DNA from 2 places in the Bacillus songklensis genome. Region 1 is predicted to be linked to the other one. Evidence: riboswitches for the same ligand, from Rfam matches in the RefSeq annotation. Region 1 holds a riboswitch; the other holds the start of a gene.
What was found. Region 1 has a riboswitch for glycine ahead of ACFOU2_RS18780 (alanine/glycine:cation symporter family protein). Riboswitches for the same ligand answer to the same signal wherever they lie in the genome.
Positions count from the first base shown of each region.

Region 2: another riboswitch for glycine. It lies ahead of gcvT (glycine cleavage system aminomethyltransferase GcvT); the one in region 1 lies ahead of ACFOU2_RS18780 (alanine/glycine:cation symporter family protein).

Region 1 is NZ_JBHRZT010000072.1:32-10,156, reverse strand. It holds gene ACFOU2_RS18805 (DEAD/DEAH box helicase) at 1-465, opposite strand, end outside; gene ACFOU2_RS18800 (ATP-binding protein) at 475-1,788, opposite strand; gene ACFOU2_RS18795 (TerB N-terminal domain-containing protein) at 1,792-3,465, opposite strand; gene ACFOU2_RS18790 (EthD family reductase) at 3,873-4,175, shown strand; gene ACFOU2_RS18785 (amidase family protein) at 4,262-5,113, shown strand; gene ACFOU2_RS18780 (alanine/glycine:cation symporter family protein) at 5,233-6,600, opposite strand; glycine riboswitch at 6,709-6,833, opposite strand; gene ACFOU2_RS18775 (hypothetical protein) at 7,159-7,308, shown strand; gene ACFOU2_RS18770 (NAD(P)/FAD-dependent oxidoreductase) at 7,517-8,644, opposite strand; gene ACFOU2_RS18765 (cell wall hydrolase) at 9,087-9,926, shown strand.
Region 2 is NZ_JBHRZT010000020.1:377,303-387,427, reverse strand. It holds gene comGA (competence type IV pilus ATPase ComGA) at 1-267, shown strand, start outside; gene comGB (competence type IV pilus assembly protein ComGB) at 264-1,301, shown strand; gene comGC (competence type IV pilus major pilin ComGC) at 1,591-1,923, shown strand; gene comGD (competence type IV pilus minor pilin ComGD) at 1,892-2,347, shown strand; gene comGE (competence type IV pilus minor pilin ComGE) at 2,331-2,666, shown strand; gene comGF (competence type IV pilus minor pilin ComGF) at 2,663-3,106, shown strand; gene comGG (competence type IV pilus minor pilin ComGG) at 3,096-3,476, shown strand; gene ACFOU2_RS04960 (shikimate kinase) at 3,493-4,005, shown strand; gene ACFOU2_RS04955 (YqzE family protein) at 4,030-4,212, shown strand; gene ACFOU2_RS04950 (YqzG/YhdC family protein) at 4,347-4,694, opposite strand; gene ACFOU2_RS04945 (YqhG family protein) at 4,725-5,537, opposite strand; gene ACFOU2_RS04940 (DEAD/DEAH box helicase) at 5,524-7,200, opposite strand; glycine riboswitch at 7,396-7,484, shown strand; gene gcvT (glycine cleavage system aminomethyltransferase GcvT) at 7,649-8,746, shown strand; gene gcvPA (aminomethyl-transferring glycine dehydrogenase subunit GcvPA) at 8,776-10,122, shown strand; gene gcvPB (aminomethyl-transferring glycine dehydrogenase subunit GcvPB) at 10,115-10,125, shown strand, end outside.

The DNA.
Region 1 (10,125 bases):
GTCAATGACAATGAATTCTAATTCTTTGAAAATGGCCTTTAAGACCCCAGGGCGGTTGATAAATAGACTCTCAATTGATTCCGGTGTAATTTGCAATATTCCCGACGGATTTTTGATAAACTTCTGTTTCTTGCTTTGAGATACATCTCCGTGCCAGCGGTGAATAGAAATATCCATGTATTCACACAGCTTTTCAATTCGCTCAAACTGATTATTAATAAGTGCCTTTAATGGAGATACATATAGCACTTTTAGGGACTGGCTTGCTCCCTTTTCAACCTTAGTCAAAATTGGCAAAAAGGCTGCTTCTGTCTTACCGGAAGCAGTCCCTGCTGAAAGAATCATATCATTTTCAGTCTCAATAATAGCTGGAATCGCCTTATCTTGAACCGGGGTGAAACTTTCCCATTTCATATCCCAAATTTTCTTTTGAAGAAAATTTGATAACAATTGAAATGAACTCATCGTAACCGCCTACCCTTCTGTTCTGGAAAATCTCGAATATGTAGTGGATGATTGGCTTTCTTGAATTTCTTCTTTACCAAACACGTCTTCCCTATTGTAATTTGGATTCTGATGTAAAATATTTAATGCTCCAAGAAATCCTCTAATGATATCCCCTACCGTCAGATGTTCAGAAGCCCCGGGACGATTATATTCTTTGATAATGAACCTTTTGATTTCATCATCGGTGATAGTTGTTTGGTAATCAAGATGAGCAGCATGGATATCTCTCAATTTTTGCAGCAATAAAAAGGTTTCATCACTCTTTAGAGGAGTCAGCTTAATAACAGGTTGAGACAAATCTCGAAACTCATTTGTTTCAAATCGATTGGTTTCAAGACGGCGCTTTAACGCTCCATAACTAAACAAGCCGCGTCTTTCATCTTCTAAAAATTCCACTGTTCCACCAAACGTAATATAGAGACCCTCAATGTTGCCTTGGAGTGTATCATTATAGATTTTTAGGATAGTCTCGTAGTTTTTATCTCTTGTTTGCGGATGAGTGATTTTGTATAAATTAATCGCTTCATCCAAGTTCACCACAAGACCGGAATATCCAATCTGTTTCACAAACTGAGAGACGATCTTTATGTAGTTATACCAGTTGTTATCATCAATGATATCCCGCACACCTAAGTCTGCTTTTGCTTCTGTTCTTGTTCCGTATTCTCCCCTTAACCAACGCAGGACACGCCGTTGTAAGTCTTGATTATCTTGAACAAATCCTTTGAAATATAAAATTAAAATACGTGCGAAGTCAAACCCGCCAGTTAGGTCATCCATTTTTGAAACAACATTTGTTATTTCTTTTTCAACATCTTTCACAAAATCAGGATTATCAAATTCAACAGTTCCGTATTCTTTGTCCGCCATTATCTTTGTCTGAACATCGTTTATCCATTTATCTAAAATACTGGGAAGAGCATTTCCTTCCGGTTGTGTAGATGTTGATAAATTTTTCATTAGCTCACTATACAAAGCAACAGCTTTCCCCTCTGTTCCATACAATCGCCTTTCAGGTGTGAAATCCGCTGATGTTACCACAAATTTTTCATTGAAAGCAAGTTGTTTAATAAACCCGTGAATGAAGCTTTTCCCGCTCCCGAATGGACCAATAAAAAACTTGATAACGGATGAACCTTTTTTAACATTATCCAAGTCTGTCATGATCTGCCTTGCCTCATCTGCACGACCAACCATGATATGCTGTATTCCTCTATTTGGAACAACCCCGCCAGCCAAAGAGTTTAGTATTGCTGAGGAATCTCGCTTTTTTATTTTCATGCACTACCTCTCCTTTACCATCGTGATAATCGATTCAAATTCTTCATAAATAACAAGGTTTTCTCCCTCATCTTGGATGAGATTATCTTCTAATATTTCTTGGGCTTTTTCATTCATTTCGCTTAAAAATACACCCGGCATCTTCCCCTTCGATTTCAAGAAATGGACCGCCTCAGCTTTTGACCATTCCAGTTCATTGAACTGTTTTAAAAATTCTTTTTCAACCTCACCTAGCTGGCCAACAAACTCTTGTATTTCTTCTTCGTCAATTTCTCCTCCGCTACTAAAAAAGTGATCTAATCCACTTGGAGTGGGATTAGATACGGTAGTCGCCGTTTTTTCTTGTTTCTTCTCTTTCTCTTCATCATTCCCAACCTCAATGAACTTATCTTCATTTTCGTATTCTGATGCCCTATTTTCTACTTCTTGTACCAATTCATCGCTTTGTTGGGACAGCGCTTTAATTCTTTCATCATCAAATTCAATGATTACTCTTGGATGTTTTTCAGGTTTAGGAGGAATAGCACTTCCGCTTTCTTCCTTTTCCTTTTTCTTAACCGTTTTGAAGCGAGTTTTTTCTTTTGGTTTTGACATATATTCCACCATTTCTTCCTTTAAACCATCTGGGAAGAGACCCTCTTCAATCTGCAATTGACGTTTTTCACCATTTAGGAGCCTTGTTACGTTCTCTGCTAATCTAAAAAAAGCGGACACGTCTTTATAGATAAATGGGGTTGGATGAATATTTTGAACATCTAATGTGACATAGTTCCCATGGTAATCCCTTAATGAAACCATTCCGGTTAATAAATACCGGTGATGCTGCTCATCTTTTGTTTCAAAATACAAATTAATGAGTCGTTTTCCTGTCTCTTTTTTTCTATGTTCTTCGAGTAAGTGAATGCAATCCTTGAAGGTTTTATAGACTTTATTCTTATTTTCAGAATAAAACTTCGTATCTCTGTTGGCTTGCAAATAACCTTTCCAGTATGTAATAGAGATTCTAGCTAGATCATTTTCCTTTTCTTTTAGCTGTTTATAAAGGGGCGGAATTTGGGGTGTATACGGACTCCATTTTTCCGCTAATTCATTTTCTCCTAACTCATAAAGCAAATCACCGATTAACCATTCAAACCTCTTACTATGATGTTGTTCCTTGTACGCTTCATAGAGTCTCGCCAACATACTCACATTAAACGACGCTTTTGGATTAAACGAATAATTAATTAATTCATATACAAACACGTAAATGTAGCTTAAATCTGTGCTTAAATATTCACCATTTAGCACCCTTTCTCTCCAATAAAAGTACCAATTTTGTTGTTCCTTATTCATATCGGAAAAAGTGGAATAATACTGTTGAAAGGGAGGCATGCGGCATTTTGGATGCGTACGATTTCTATTTGCCAATGATGCTTTAACAAATTCTTTTGCGGATGTATTGTAGCTGTAATTTATTTCATAGTTACCATAATTTCGTTTCTGTGACGGCTTGGTTACTTCCTGCACTAAATGTAAAATTTTCTGTGGTGTCCGGAGATGCTTAAATTCATCCAGTATAACCTCTTCCTCATTATAAAAAGCGGGTTTTAACGGAATCGTTCTCTTTTTTGCTTCTTCTTGAGCCCGCGGTTTCGGTTTCTTTTTATCTAATCCAAAAAATTTACGAAAGAACAATATTTTTTCTCTCCTTACTTAGTACATATAATCTCAATTGAAGCCTGGGAATGGAATGCTCTCCAACACATTTTTATAATAGTACATACCTAGTATGTAATATTTGGAAACTCAACACAACCGTACAACTAGATTTTCTTAGCCCTATGCTTAAATATATTTAGACAATTTTAAGTCAGTCTGCTTTATCTATAAAAGGCTCTGTTCAAACTTCAGTGTGGATTTTCTATACAAAAGGTTCTGTTGGAGGTTCGTGCGAGTTATGTTTCGTCTCTTTGTCAATAAAGAGCTGCTTGAAGAAAATTCAATAAAGCAAGTGAAAGACCATGTAGAGTTTTCTATCAATAGGAATACCTCAAAAAACGATAGAATACAATAGAATAATTTGACATAGGGGGTATCGTCTATTGGCTAAAATTATTATTCTTTATGAACAACCAAAGGACAAAGAGGGATTTGAAAAGCATTACTTCGATGTTCATGTTCCTCTTGGAAAGAAGATTCCGCATATTAAGAGTGAATCGATACAACGAGTCATTCAGTCACAAAATACCAGCTTAAACCTTTACTTAATGACTGAACTCGGGTTTGAAAACATGGATACACTACATCAAGCATTGGCAAGCCCAGAAGGACGAGCTGCCGAAGATGACGGAAAAAATCTAATGGAATACCTATATCATCCGCCTATTATCATGATTGTTGAATAAGTAGAGAAAATATCGGTGGAAGTTCTATTTTCACTGTAATAAAGAGGTGAGAACATGTCGGGTATTCCTTACATGGAGGAGGATCCATTCGGATTCCTGCCGCTTATTGCGGCTTATTTGCTCTAAAGCCAACAAGAGGCAGAACACCTGTGGGACCAAAATACGGAAGAAGTTGGCAAGGTGCTTGCGTTGATTATGTCCTCACAAGGTCTGTGAGAGATAGTGCGGCAATGTTAGATGAGTTACATACATTTGAAAAAGCAGCTGCTTATCTGGCTCCTCCTTTCCATGGGAACTATTTGCAGATGGCTCAGACACCTAATGAAAAACAACTCAGAATTGCCTTTTCGGTTACATCTCCAATAGGAACCACGGTTCATCCAGAATGTAAGAATGCTGTTATGAAGACAGCAAGAATACTAGAATCAATGGGACATATCGTTGAAGAAAGGGATGCACCTGTGGATGGGAATAAAATCGCTAAAAGTTATTTAACGATGTATTTTGGTGAGGTGGCTGCAACCTTATCATCATTGGAAGAAGTACTTGGACGGAAAGCAATGTTTAATGATGTGGAACCAACAACCTGGATGTTAGGTCTTCTTGGTAAAGCAACCTCAGCCGAAGAATTTATACTCAGTATCAGGGAGTGGGACAAAGCCGCATATTCGATGGAGTCCTTCCATGAAACCTATGACTTTTATATTACACCAACTACTGCATTTCCACCTGCAAAAATAGGAGAGTTAAGCCCGAGTTCATTTGAAAAACTGATGATCAATATTGTAGGTATCTATAGAAATGAATCAATTTATCCACTTTTTCTTCGGCAAGGAAGAAACGATTACAAATTTCTTGATGTACTTTATCCGAACAACAGCAGCCAATACTGTCATGCGAGTGGTTCCAAAATATTGGTAATTCCATCTAAAACATAGTAAGGACACATTTTTGATTTAGCTTGATAAATATGTGTAGGTGCCTCATATAGAGATGAGATGTGAAAGAAAAGGCTGTAGAGTGGGATCATAATCATTCTACAGCCTCTTTCATTAGGTTAACTTGCGATTTGCTCGTGGGAATCCGGTGATTTTTTTGCTTGCAGGAAGCGGTTTGTTTCTGCGACGACTACGCCGCTTAGGCCGATTAGGCCGATTAGGTTGGGAATCGCCATCAAGCCGTTTGCGATGTCAGAAAATGTCCAGACCAGCCCAAGTTTTAAATTGGCGCCGACTGCAACCATTCCGACAAAAATGTAGCGGTAGTACCGAACAGCATTCCGGCCGAATAGGTACTCTACACATTTTTCTCCATAATACGACCAGCCGAGAATCGTTGAATAGGCAAACAAAATAATAGCGATACCAAGAACCATACTTCCTGTGCTACCGAATACGGATTGGAAAGCGAGTGTCGTCGCTTCTACACCTGTTTTTCCAGATTGCCACGCTCCTGTCGTAATCAATACTAGACCGGTAATGGTACATACGACAAATGTATCAAGGAACGTTCCTGTCATGGATACAAGCGCTTGTTTGGCCGGAGAGTCGGTTTTGGCCGCTGCAGCTGCAATCGGTGCGCTTCCTAATCCAGCTTCGTTTGCAAACACACCTCGCGCCACACCGATTTGGATGGCGGATGCAACTGTCGCTCCAACAAAGCCGCCGGCAGCCGCGGTACCGTTAAATGCACCCGAAAAAATAAGCGAAAATGCTGTTGGAACTTGATCAATATGATAAAAGATAATAATTAGTCCAGCAATGATATAAAAGAAGGCTTTTACCGGAACGAAATACCCGGTGACTTTCCCGATTTTTTTAACCCCTCCCAGAATCACAATCGCAATAAAAACAGCCATCAAAATACCGCTAACGATTGGAGATACGGAAAAGTTAATTCTCATTGCCTCGGCAACCGAATTGGACTGTACCATATTTCCGATTCCAAAAGAGGCGGTTGCACCAAAAATGGCAAATAGCACAGCCAGCCATTTTTTCCCTAAGCCGCGTTCCAGATAATACATCGGACCGCCGGAGTATTCTCCGTTTGCACCATTGACTCGATATTTTACCGCGAGAATGGCCTCTGAATATTTTGTTGCCATTCCGAAAAGGGCGGTAATCCACATCCAAAATACCGCACCAGGTCCCCCGATGGACACTGCCGTTGCAACCCCGGCTATGTTCCCCATTCCAATGGTGGCCGCCATGGCGGTCATCAGTGCCTGAAAGTGGCTAATATCTCCGGCTGAGGAATGATCCTCCGATTTTCCAAACGCCAGCTTATGGGCATACCAAAGTTTTGAAAATTGTAGGCCCCGCAGGCGCACTGTAAGGAGGATCCCTGTTCCTACAAGAAGGATCAAGGTAGGAAGCCCCCATACATAATGGTTAATTACTTCTAATACTTGACTCACTGTCTCCATCTCCATTCTCTATGAAAGAAAAAATAAAAAACCATTTCATTCAAATGAAATGGTCTCTGGAGATACAAGGGATAGAAAAATAAACCGATTCGGGATCGGTCTTTTCTGTCGCTTGTCTCTGTCCTTTTACCTGAGAGATTATCCGTTCGTTGTACCAACGGATTTGCTCCTTCGGTGCCCTGTTTCCTCCGTGTCGTTTGGCGACAGGAGGGAGTCTCTCCAGAGATTCGTCCCCATGCAGTTCTACTTGTATCCAAGACCTGAGAGTTTCAAAGCTGTCCGACCAGCTTTTTGCCCCATCGGTAGATCGGTTGATCTTCTCCTGTATGGTTCATCCGAATGTTATGAAATTAACAAATGCAATTATAGTCACTTGTAAAGAATAAGTCAAGACTCAGGATGCTAAAACATTATTTTTTGAATATTCATTTTTATGAGCATCTTACAAAATGGGTTGGGAACCTCATGCCTCCCCTAAGAATTTCCTTACATTTTTTGAATGGTTTAACCAAATATATGTATATAGAAAAATCATCTTAATATAAGGAGGTTCTGGAAGTGCCCGAACATAAACCGGAAGTAATTGAACAGAATGCAAAAGATGAGGAGCATAATGCGAGAAAAGCAACAGCCGTTGTAAATGATGCAATTTCTCATATGGTCCCACAACGACATTATGATGAAGATAAATCACGAAATAAGCGCTAGTAGAAGAGGATGACTCTAGAGGCATAAAAAGACATACCTATGGAGTCATCCTCTTTTTAAATAAATTCACGGTAAAAAAGAAGCTAATTTATAAACTATTTATGTTATGATAAGCTTCACACCGATTAATCTTGACCTCCTTTTCCCCAACACCTCTGTTCCTCTTTCAGCGCCTGGCAATGGCTTTATTCTTCATTGTTTTATTATGTTAATTATTTGACCGTTCAAGTGCCCCGGCTACATCATAGTGACCAAGGTCAATTTCCGTGGGTTTGCCCAGAGCAAGCTTTGCAAGTTCAGAACCCAGGTAAGGTCCAACCGTTAACCCTGAAGCACCTAGTCCATTGGCAATTAACACCCCTTCATAGCCTGGCAATGCGCCGATTACAGGAAGAAAACCCGGCGTGAACGGTCTAAATCCTACCCTTGTTTCAAGCACCGTGCCATTCGCCAGACCCGGAGCAACTGACAACGCTTTATCAAAAATTTCATGCATTCCTCCCGCTGTCACCCGGCAGTCGAATCCGGTCTCATTTTCATGTGTGGCCCCTGCCACCACCCGGCCGTCTTCAAATGCGAGAATGTACTGGTCGTTTGGCGGCATCACAACCGGCCAGCTGCCAGTATCCGTGTCTGGCAGGTGGAGATGAACGATTTGCGCTTTTTGATATGTCACTAAAAAACTGATGCCCAGCGGCTGCAATAGCTCGTTTGCCCAGGCACCTGCTGTTATAATCACCAGATCAGATCGTAACGTCCTCCCCTCTACCTTAACACCCATGACTTGATTGCCTTGATAGACTAAGGCCGCATCTCCTTGAAGAATGGCAGCTCCATGTTTTCTGGCAGCATTTACAAGAGATTGACGGAGAGCCCTTCCATTCACACGAGCCGCTCCGCTTATATGGACAGAACCATATTGTTCTGACAAAGGCGGAAATAAGATTTTCGTTTCGGCCGGCGATAGGCGAGTAATGTCGCCAATTTCCGGAGCGTCCTCACGGCGTTTATGCGCCCTTTCCTCCATCTTATCCAGTTTTCCATCATCTGTATGGAGACTTATGACGCCTACTCGTTTATAGCCTGTATCCGTTTCACCATCCTCTTCCAATTGCTTAATCAAATCAGCATAGTATCTGGCCCCGCCTTTTGCTAATGCGTACCAGGCTTGATTACGGCGTTGCGAGAGCCAGGGGCAGACAATCCCCGCTGCTGCATCAGTGGCTTGTCCCACATCTTGGCGATCAACCAATGTAACATTCGCTCCTGCCTTTGCGAGGTGATAAGCGGTAGACGCCCCAAGAATTCCAGCTCCAACTACAATGTACGTTTGCATGCAAAACACCCTTTACGTTTTAATTCTTCCATTACATATTTTATCAAGTTCCGGGCATGAACACTCCCCCACTTCATCTTCTTTCGTTATCCCTGACAGCGAGCAGGACATTTCAACATCACGAAAGATGAAACCAATTGCCTGTACGTACCAGCCCAATTGGTTCAACTCGTCATCAGTCACACTCTCACTAATTTAAAACTTCACTTTATTACTTTAAGAAAACAAAACTCTCTAAAAAGCTGAAAATATCACGGTAATATATACCTGTTATTCATAAATGCTGGATGGAATATGACATTTACATAGGAATAATGTCATATTCGTCTCATACCTGTAATGTTGTTCATCAAACTAAAAGAAATGTAACTGAATCGTTCGGTGAAATGAGTACGAGCCTATGCTAGAGTTAAATCATAAGGATTTTCAGGAGGTAGCATCCATGAAAAACACATACATGAAATCATTCATTGTAGCTTGTGCAGCCGCATTTACATTTATAGGTCTACAAAGTAGTACGGCCGAGGCTCATACCGAATATCAAGTTTTCAAAGGTGATAACTTTCAGAAATTTGGACAACAATATGGTATAACCATTGATCATATAAAACAAGAAAATAATCTTCTTGATGATTGGACTTATATAGAAGCAATGTTGCCAATTCCGGATAAAACGAAAGTATTGGCCGTACAATTATTAAAACCAGCCATCGAAATCCCTCATAAAGCGAAAGTTTTAGCAGCACAATCATCCAAACCGGCAATTCAAACTCCTCCGGAAACGAAAGTATTGGCAGTACAATCATCCAAACCGGCAATTCAAACTCCTCCGGAAACGAAAGTATTGGCAGTACAATCAACTAAACCGGCAATGAAACCAGCGGAAAAAGAACCGGCAAAACCAGCCGTATCTATTTCAAATAAAGAGAAAGACTTATTTGCCCGCTTAGTAGAAGCGGAGGCAAAAGGCGAACCATATAAAGGGAAAGTAGCAGTTGCGACTGTCGTATTAAATCGAGTTGATTCTCCTCAATTCCCGGATACAGTTACAGATGTGATTAACCAAGTGGTAGGCGGCGCCTATGCGTTTTCACCTGTTCAAAATGGTGAAATTAATAAGCCGGCATCAGATGAGGCGAAACGAGCAGTAGATGAAGCACTAACAAGAAAAGATCGCTTAAATGATTGCATTTATTTTTATAACCCGGAAATTGCAACAGATGATTGGATTCGTACTCGTAACGTAGTGAAAACAATCGGCAATCACGTATTTGCAAAATAACAAGAAAAGCTCCACGTCCCTGCGGCAACTTTTATAAGCCTTCGGGGAAGGACAATCATTTATTTTTTCTGCGATGAACCGTCACTGAAATCCGTGATTTTCTTGGATTTTTAATGACGGTTCATTGCACGAGGGTGTCCCATAAGTCTCGAATTAATGATAAAAATTGATCTTTACTGAAAGGACCCGTCACGGAATC
Region 2 (10,125 bases), on a different contig from region 1:
GTTGCCGTAGCAGCTCAAAGGCTGGTCGACCTGCAATGTCCATTTTGTACGGATGTGTGTCATCCATTATGCAGGAAAATGAGAAGGCACCGGCAAGCAAGTGTGTATGAGCTGTTATACGGAAAAACATTGAACCAGGTTATGAAAGGGGCGAGAGGAGAAGAAGTCAGTTATTGCTATGCCACATTACGGGATGCCATTAAAAAAGGGATTGCTCTAGGTTACTTGTACCCGCAAGCATTGGATGGGTGGGGGAGTGATGAATGAAGAGCCTGCAAAGAAAATGGAGTTTGGAACAACAAGCCCTCTTCCTCTTGAAATTATCCGAGCTTCTCGATCACGGCTACACGTTGTCGCAAGCAATGGAATTTTTACGTTTTCAGATTCCTCAAAAGCTTGGTGAAGATATTGATCGTTGTTTAAAACAATTAAAAAATGGTGTGTCCCTTCATGATACTTTTGAATCTTTGGCATTTCATCGTGATATTTTGGGTTATTTATATTTTGCTGAACGACACGGGGATTTGACATTTGCTTTGAAAGAAGGGGCATGGATGCTGCAACGGAAGTTGGCAAGCATGGAAAAAATGAAAAAAGTTGTGCAGTATCCTCTCATGTTATTTTCCTTTTTATTTATCATCTTTTTTGTGTTGGCAACCGTTTTGCTTCCACAGTTTCAAACGTTATATTCCTCCATGGGGACAGAAATGTCACTACCTTTAGCTTTACTAATCAATTTTGTAGGTGCTTTTCCATACGGGTGTGTTTTCTCCTTTTTGTTTTTGACGATTTCCTTTGTGGTGTACCGTGTCTATATGCAAAAAATGCCTCCATATAAACGAATGGGTTATTTGTTGAAGATTCCTGGAATTAAAAAGATCGTTCCTATGTTCAATTCTTATTTCTTCTCGACCCATATCAGCAATTTATTGAATGGAGGATTATCCGTAAATGATTGCTTGAGTTTATTTGAACGACAGCGGCATTACCCTTTTTTTCAAGTAGAAGCGGCTTTTCTGAAGGAACAGCTTGTTTCAGGTGCTGCTTTAGAACAAATCATGTTCAAGAGAAAATATTATGATGCCCAGCTTGCCAATGTGATTGCACATGGCCAGTCCAACGGTGATCTGGCAAAGGAGCTGGGAAACCATAGCCAATTCATTTTAGAAAGACTGGAGCAACTCGTCTTCAAATGGTTAAACATCATGCAGCCTTTGTTGTTTTCCTTGATTGGATTGCTTGTTTTAGCTATGTACCTGTCGATTATGCTTCCGATGCTGAAAATGATGTCAACTGTATAAAGGAAACCTCCATTAGTGGGGGGGGGCTTCATCCCCCACTGATGGTTAGTTGATCTTATCGGGCTTTTACACGAGAAAGCGAGGCGACTGTTTAGCTCCGACGTGCGTTGGAGCTCCTGACAAAGAACCGCTTTTTGGTTCTGTAGGAAGGAGTGAAACGTAGTGGGAGCTAGGAGCCGCAGCCAGATTAGAGCAGTTATCCCCACTTAAACTTCTTCGATTACGCTAAGTTTTGAAGTGGGAGTCTTACTGCCCGTTAATGCGGGATAAAAGAAAAGGAGGAAAAGAAATGAGGAGACAGCTCGTGAAGAAAAACGGGTTTACATTAATCGAGATGCTCGTGGTCATGTTGGTGATCTCTATCTTGCTGTTAATTACGGTTCCCAATTTATTGAAGAACAATGGCGCGATTAATGATAAAGGATGTGAGGCTTATATCAAAACAGTACAAGCTCAAGTAGAAGTATATAAAATAGAAAATGAAAATAAAATTCCTACCCTCGATCAATTAAAAACTGACGGCTACATTAAGGAAACCAAGTGTCCCAACGGAGATGGAATTGAGATTGTGAATGGAGAGGTAAAAGAAAGTGACACAGCCACAACAGCGACTACATCATAACGGATTTACCGTCCTCGAGGTGCTGATCGTTCTGGCCATTGTTCATGCCATCATGTTTGTAACCATTGTCAAAATAGAGCCGCTTATGGAGTATTACCGGCTGCATTGGTTTATGAAGCAATTAGAAACGGATATATTTTATGCACAAGAGGCGGCTATCACAAGAGGACAAGCGGTGTCTCTAAGGTTTTCATCGGACAAAAATGAGTATTTTATCGTCGCAGGCAGCATATCGAGCCCTCTTTTCACACGATCTTACGATTCACGTCTTCGTATTCAGTTTGCTACATTAGGATCTCAAATTAAGTTTCTTGGCAATGGCAATATTTCAAAATCAGGGACGTTTTTTATCTCATCTGGTTCTCTTACTTACGAAATGGTGTTTATGCTCGGAAAGGGACGTTTTTATGCTGAAAAGTTGTAGGGGTTATACATTGCTTGAAATGCTCGTTGCGTTTTCAATTCTTTTCCTGCTGCTTGCACACATACTTCCGTTATATATCCAGATTAAGCAGGAGAGGAAGGACATTGATATTGATAAAGCGGCTGTGAAGTTATTGCATGAGAAAGTGCTGGAGTATAAGTATGACGGGGCTTCTCCTTCCCCGTCTCGTCGACTGTTAAATGGAATTGTATATGAAGTGAGCTGGCAAGTTGAAGAGCAATCGCTATTTAAAGTGTGTATTTACTGGGAAAATTTATCGAAACAGAGTAAAAAGAGGTGTGATTATATAAAAAGATGAGAAGAGAGGGCGGCTATACACTTTTAGAGATGTTAATCACTTTTTCTTTATTTTTAATGATGATGTCTTTTTTGCCGGTTATAATCAAAATGACAAAGGAGCAGCAAGTTGTGGCTGTTTCCTTATCTAAATTGGAATGGGACATTTTTCTGCAGCAGTTAACGCTTGAATTACGGGAAGGATATGATGTTGAATGTAACGATCAGAAATTGACTTTCACCAACTATAGACAACAAAAAGTAACATATGAGAGATACGGTCAGATGATACGCCGGCGAGTAGTGGGAACCGGACATGAGGTGTTGCTGCAAAACATTTCATCCGTTCAGTTTATCAAAGTCAGTCATGGAATTATAGTTCAGGTTCGTGATTTGGAGAATCGTTTGTATGCGGAAAGAATCAGTCTTTTCAATAGCGATGGGGGACAAAGTGCCTCGTGATGAAAAGGGCTTCGTGCTGCCCTTGGCGTTACTGCTGTCATTGCTTATTTTCTTCGTCGTGCATCAGCAGCTGCAAGTATATGTAGCTGAAGCCCTTTTTTCAAAAAGTGTGAGTGATTATTATGAGATGGAGAATTTATTGGAGCTGGCGCTTGTGGATGCGCCTCGGAGTTTTGGAGAAGAGGATGTGCCAGGAGAGAGGGAAACGCAATTGTATCCTCAAGGTGAGGTGACCTATATATTGCGGTCAGTGCAAGATGGATGGATGACGATTGAAATTCATTGTCAGCTTTCCTCTGACAGGCAACATAAAGTATTAGCGGAAATAGAAAGAGAAAGCGGTAAAATGATAAAATGGAAAAAGCTATAATCAAGGGGGAAGAAAAATGAAAGCTTTATATCTTGTAGGATTCATGGGCTCTGGCAAAACCACTGTTGGTGCTGAATTAGCTAGAAGACTTAATGTTCCGGTGGTGGACACGGATCATTATATCGAACAGCAAACCGGGAGAACCATTAATGATATTTTCGCAGAAGAAGGAGAAGAAAAATTCCGTTTATTTGAGACGGCTGTTCTTGAACAGCTTCCAACGAACGATATCATCATTACAACGGGTGGAGGGCTCTTTATGAAAGAGGAGAACCGCCGATGGATGAAAGAGGGCGGAACTGTCATTTACTTGCACTGTGATTTTAAAGAAATCTGGGCCCGTTTACAAGATGACCATACACGCCCTCTTCTCCACCATCAAAATTTTGAGAAAGCAAAGGCATTATATGAGTGGCGTCAACCGTTTTACGAACAAGCGGATATTACCATTCACACAACAGGAAAACAGGTGGACCATGTTTGTGAAGAAATCCTTTCATTGATTAAGGATGAAGCTCCTCGGACATAATAATGAATGAGGTGGTATTGAACGATGTCTACAAATGATTATGTGAAATTTGTGACCCAGCAATTTGTTCGTTATATTGACCAGCCGAAGGAAGAACGGATACAGCAACGACGAAAGCGAAAAGAAGAGCGTGATTCTTTTATTCACCGTTGGTTTGGAGTCGTTCCTTTTGCTATTATGATGTGGTACCGAAAAAAGAAATCATAAAGAAGGGGTGTCCCAAAACGTCACAAATCATGTCGTTCGGGGGGCACCCTTTAAAATCTTATCATCATAAAAAATTCATTGAATCAAAGGATGCCGTAACAATTTTGATTCAAAAGCGATATTGGGGGATTCTTTTAATTCGGTGTTTCTACAAATGAGATGGATTGCACTTTTTCTGTGTTTGTATCAAATACAACTGTCACCAATAAGCCAAATTCTTTATTTTGGTTTTGGACCCAAAGCTTAAAACGTTCTGATGTCTTGTCTCTTCCCTGTTTTGCGCGTCCCACGTACAAGAAATCTTTAATTTGGGCAGTCGGATATCGTTTTTTAGCTTCTTTGATCGCCAGCCGGCTCCATTTTGCATAAGAAGGAATGGGCTCAGGCGGAGGAGCAGCCTCTGTTATCATAATCGAAGGAGAAACAGAGAGGGGGAGCATTAGTCCTAAACATAGGCACACAACTGTCCATAACGGCCTCATAGAATGGGGCACATCCTTTCGTCGTTGAGGTTAAGCTGAAGTGAGCTGCTTAGTTGTTTGATCCGTTAAATAAAATAAACCTCCGTTAATGGTGTTGACGATAATTTTAGGTTCATACAACTCCTGTAACGCTTGTTTTTCTACTTCATAACATTCTGGCTTTTCATCCATATCCTCATAAAAATGATTGAGCAGTGCTAAATCTTCATTCCATTTTTTTTGGGCCTCGGCTGCCCACTCATCATTATCTTGTTCAATTTCCCCGCGAATAAACTGCTTTAGTCGGTTTAAACCGCTTTTCGGTTTAATGAGAGGAGAAAGGGTGAAACAGTAGTCGGGAATTCTCGCTGATAATTCCTGTTGTTCCAGTTTTTCTTGAAAAGATAAAACAATTGAGCCGGTAATCAGATGAAGCCCTAGTGACATCATAATATCTTTCTTTAAGTTGCAGTGATAAGAAATTTTTACGTTCATTCCGACCCAAGGATGCAAGGGCATTTGGGCCGGTTTGGTTTGATGGACATTCTCATATAAACGGATAAATGCTCCAAATTTTTGAGTAGAGGCAAATATTTGATGTAAACGTGGAGAACCAAAGTGAATGCGTTCTCCACGTATGTTTGAATCATCAAAGTTGGCATCCGTAATGAGAGTTAGTTTTGCTGGATTTGGAATACCCCCGGTTTTTTCAAGATAGTGCCAATAAAAAGGACGATTCATGAGCTCCTTATCCATCTCAATGGTAAGCTGTACTGTTAAGTAGAAAGGAGTTTCCTCCACAATCTCACAATGGTTGGCTGTAAAGTAGCGCTTTAAAAAAGAATGAATCTCATGTTGCTGCATGACGCGGCTCTCCTTCGTTTAATTGTTCGGCAAATTCGATGATGGACGTTAGATTATCCATCTTGATCTTCATTTCTCCTTCACTGCTCGAGTGCAGGAAAATATCCTGGATATGCTCTTCAAAGTTCTTGATTTCAAGTCGTGTTAAAATGTCGTCCAATTCACCAATCACTCGTTCAAACAAGTTAATTTTTTCATAGAGAAGCTTTAAAATATGCTCTTCAATCGTGTTGGCAATAGCAAAATTATAAATGTGTACATCTTGTTGTTGACCGAGACGGTGAATCCTTCCGATGCGCTGCTCCAATCTCATCGGATTCCATGGTAAATCAAAGTTGATGATATGATGGCAGAATTGTAAGTTAATCCCTTCACCGCCCGCTTCTGTTGCGATTAACACTTGGGCATTTTGCTGGAATAACTGTCTCATCCAGTCTTTCTTGCCTCGCTTGAATCCTCCACGGAAGGGAACGGAAGAAATGCCATGTTGTTTCAAGAACCACTGTAAATAAAGCTGAGTGGCACGGTATTCAGTAAAAATGATGACTTTATCATTAATTTGCTGAATAAGTTCCAGCGCTTTTTCTGCTTTCGCATTTTGGGAAATATTCCCGATCATCTCTAAGAGCTCTTCAATCATTTGATGAGGAGGCTGGTATTCTTCCGATTCGCGTTTCAACATGTTTTTTAATGTCATATAAACCGCTTCACGACTGCTGCAAGCTTCTCGTTGAAGCGTTAAAATGGAAAAGGCACTGTTTGAAAGGAAATCTCCTTTATAAGAGAGAATTTTTTCATAAAGTTCACGTTCTTCTGCTGAAAATTCAATCGGCACTGTTTGCACAATTCGTTTTGTCCACTCAATTCCTGTGTCTGCTCTCCGATTGCGAATCATGACTTTGCTAACAAGTTCGCGTAAGTGCTCATCATTTTGCACATCGCGGTTTTTCTTTGAGAACAACTCTTCAAAAAAGGTTTGGTTTCCTAGATGCCCTGGTTTCAAAAGGGAGACAAGGTTAAAAATTTCCTCCAATCTGTTTTGGATCGGCGTCGCTGTTAATAGCAAGCAAAATTTCTTTTTCAGCTGCTGAACAAATTCATAGTTTTTGGTTTTATTGTTTTTTAGCTTATGAGCTTCATCGATAATCACCAAATCGTAGTCTTGCTGGAAAACAAGATCGCGGTGAGGCGGGCGTTTGGCTGTATCGATTGATGACACCACAATATCGCATTGGTCCCATACGTATGATTTGCGCTGGGCAACGGCAGGAATATAAAATTTCTGGTTTAATTCCATTGTCCACTGGGAAACGAGGGAAGCGGGAACAAGAATCAATGCCTTTTTTACGAGACCGCGAATCATATATTCTTTTAAAATGAGACCTGCCTCGATGGTTTTTCCCAATCCTACCTCATCCGCTAAAATGGCTTTTCCGTTCATTTGTTCTACTACTTGTTTTGCTACTTCTAATTGGTGAGGAAGAGGAACTAAATCAGCTAGATATTTGGGCGCTTGCAGTCCTTCAAATTTAGGAATAACCGTTTGCTTTTGAATATGGTAGGCCAGCTTATACAGTTCCCAATCAGCCCAAGGCCCGTCTTCTTCTGTCTTTTCGAGAAACTGATTTGTCCATTCTTCATCAAACAAAATGTCAACGCTCATGGTAAAACACCCCTTTCCTCAAATTTTTATTGAACTTTTGTAAAGATTAATGATAGGATGTAAATGTAATTCAGAAATTTTTAAATAAACAATGCATTTGAACTTTGCGAACTTATTTTTATTTTAAGATTTGAATCGAGTATTGAAGTAGTTTTCAAATAGTATGACCAACAAATGACAATTTTATATGGGCGAATGAGAATAAGGGGAGAGACTGCTTAAATGCAGCGCCGAAGGAGCAAGTAAAAAGCGAATCTCTCAGGCAAAAAGACTCTTATTTGACGCAACTCTGGAGAGTGCTTGCAATATAAGCCACCCACGAGGCAAACCTATAAAACGACAGATGACGGGTAAACTTTCAGGTGAAAGGACAGAGACTTCCTAATATATTAGGGAGTAGTCTGTCCTTTTTTATATTCACTGAAAAGAACTAAAGGGGGAGCTGTAAATGACAGAGCTGAACAGAACACCGCTATATGATATATACAAGCAATCAGGTGCAAAACTAATAGATTTTGGAGGATGGGAACTTCCTGTTCAGTTTTCTTCCATTAAAGAAGAGCATGAAGCCGTAAGAACAAAAGCAGGTCTTTTTGATGTATCACACATGGGAGAAATAACGGTTATTGGGTCTGACAGCCTGGCGTTTCTTCAAAAAGTGATGACAAATGATGTTGCCGCATTAACAGACGGCAAGGCGCAATATACGGCTATGTGTTATGAAGACGGCGGTACAGTAGATGACTTGCTCATTTATAAAAAGCAAGATGGCGACTACCTGCTTGTTGTCAATGCTGCAAACATTCAAAAAGACTTCAAATGGCTTCAGCAGCATGTAAGCGGTGATGTTATGTTAAGGAACGTATCGGACGATATCGCACAGCTGGCGCTCCAAGGGCCTGTGGCAGAAGGGGTTTTACAAAAACTTACAACTGAAAATTTAGGAGAAATCAAGTTTTTTCGTTTTAAAGATGATGTGGAATTGGTGGGGGTAAAAGCGTTGGTTTCCCGTACTGGTTACACAGGGGAAGATGGATTCGAAATTTATTGCCGGAAAGAAGACGCTCAAACTCTATGGAATGCTATTTTAGAAGCTGGAAAAGAAGAGGGAGTTCTTCCTTGCGGCCTGGGTGCGCGTGATACTCTTCGATTTGAAGCGAATTTACCGCTGTACGGTCAGGAGTTATCAAAAGATATTACGCCGATTGAGGCGGGCATCGGCTTTGCCGTGAAAACGAACAAAGAAGATTTTATCGGAAAAGAAGTATTAAAAGAACAGAAAGAAAGCGGTGCTCCTAGAAAACTTGTGGGGATCGAAATGATTGATAAAGGCATTCCGCGACATGGCTACGAAGTGTTCATCGGAGATGAGAAAATCGGAGAGGTTACAACAGGCACTCAATCTCCAACACTTAAAAAAAATGTGGGAGTGGCGCTTTTAAAATCCGAATTTTCAGGTCTTGGAACAGAAGTGGGAGTGCAAATTAGACAAAAACGCCTAAAGGCAAGAGTGGTGTCAACACCGTTTTATAAGCGTTCAAAATAAGCGGTACAAATAGGGGAGGAACTAAAGGTATGATGCATCGATATTTGCCAATGACAGAACAAGACAAAAAAGAAATGCTGCAAACAATTGGTGTAGAATCCGTTGATGAGTTGTTTGCGGATATTCCGGAGAGTGTGCGTTTTCAGGGATTATATAACATAAAAGAAGCGGCATCTGAATCAGAACTTGTGAAAGAATTAAGCAAGTTATCAGCTAAAAATATCAATATGAAAGAGTATCCTTCCTTTCTAGGGGCAGGGGTGTATGATCACTACATGCCAATCATTGTGGATCATGTTATTTCCCGCTCAGAGTTTTATACGGCATATACTCCGTATCAGCCGGAAATTTCACAGGGTGAATTGCAGGCCATTTTTGAATTCCAAACGATGATTTGTGAATTGACAGGAATGGATGTTGCGAACTCTTCTATGTATGATGGAGGGACAGCATTAGCGGAAGCCGCTATGTTAAGTGCAGGCCAGACACGGAATAAAAAAATTTTAGTATCGAAATCCGTTCATCCCGAAGCTCGTGATGTATTAAAAACGTATGCTAAAGGTCAGTATTTAGAGGTTATCGAGATTCCAACAAAAGGCGGAGTGACCGATGTAGAAGGATTGGCTGCAAAAATGGACAGCGATGTGGCATGCGTCGTCGTTCAATATCCAAACTTTTTTGGTCAAATTGAGCCGTTAAAAGAAATTGAGAAAATTGCCCATCAGGAAAAAGGCATGTTTATCGTATCAAGCAATCCATTGGCTTTAGGGGTGTTAACACCTCCAGGGAAATTGGGAGCTGATATCGTCGTAGGTGATGCACAGCCATTCGGCATTCCTGCACAGTTTGGCGGCCCTCATTGTGGATATTTTGCGACAACCACAAAATTAATGAGAAAAATTCCGGGACGTCTTGTCGGTCAAACAACGGATGAAGACGGAAAACGCGGGTTTGTACTAACATTGCAGGCACGCGAGCAGCACATCCGCCGTGATAAAGCGACTTCTAACATTTGTTCCAATCAGGCTTTAAATGCGCTGGCAGCATCTGTTGCCATGACGGCTTTAGGAAAAAAAGGCGTGAAAGAAATGGCTTTGCAAAATATTCATAAAGCGCGTTATGCAATGAATGCAATCCAAGAAAAAGGATTGAATGTCGCATTTACCGGCCCATTCTTCAATGAAATCGTCGTTTCGTTCAATCGACCGATTTCAGAGGTGAACGCATATCTTCTTTCAAAAGGCATCATAGGCGGCTATGATTTAGGGCGCGATTATCCTGAACTAGAAAATCATATGTTACTCGCTGTGACAGAACTTCGTACAAAACAAGAAATTGATCAACTTGTGAAGGAATTGGGGGATTTCCATGCATAAAGA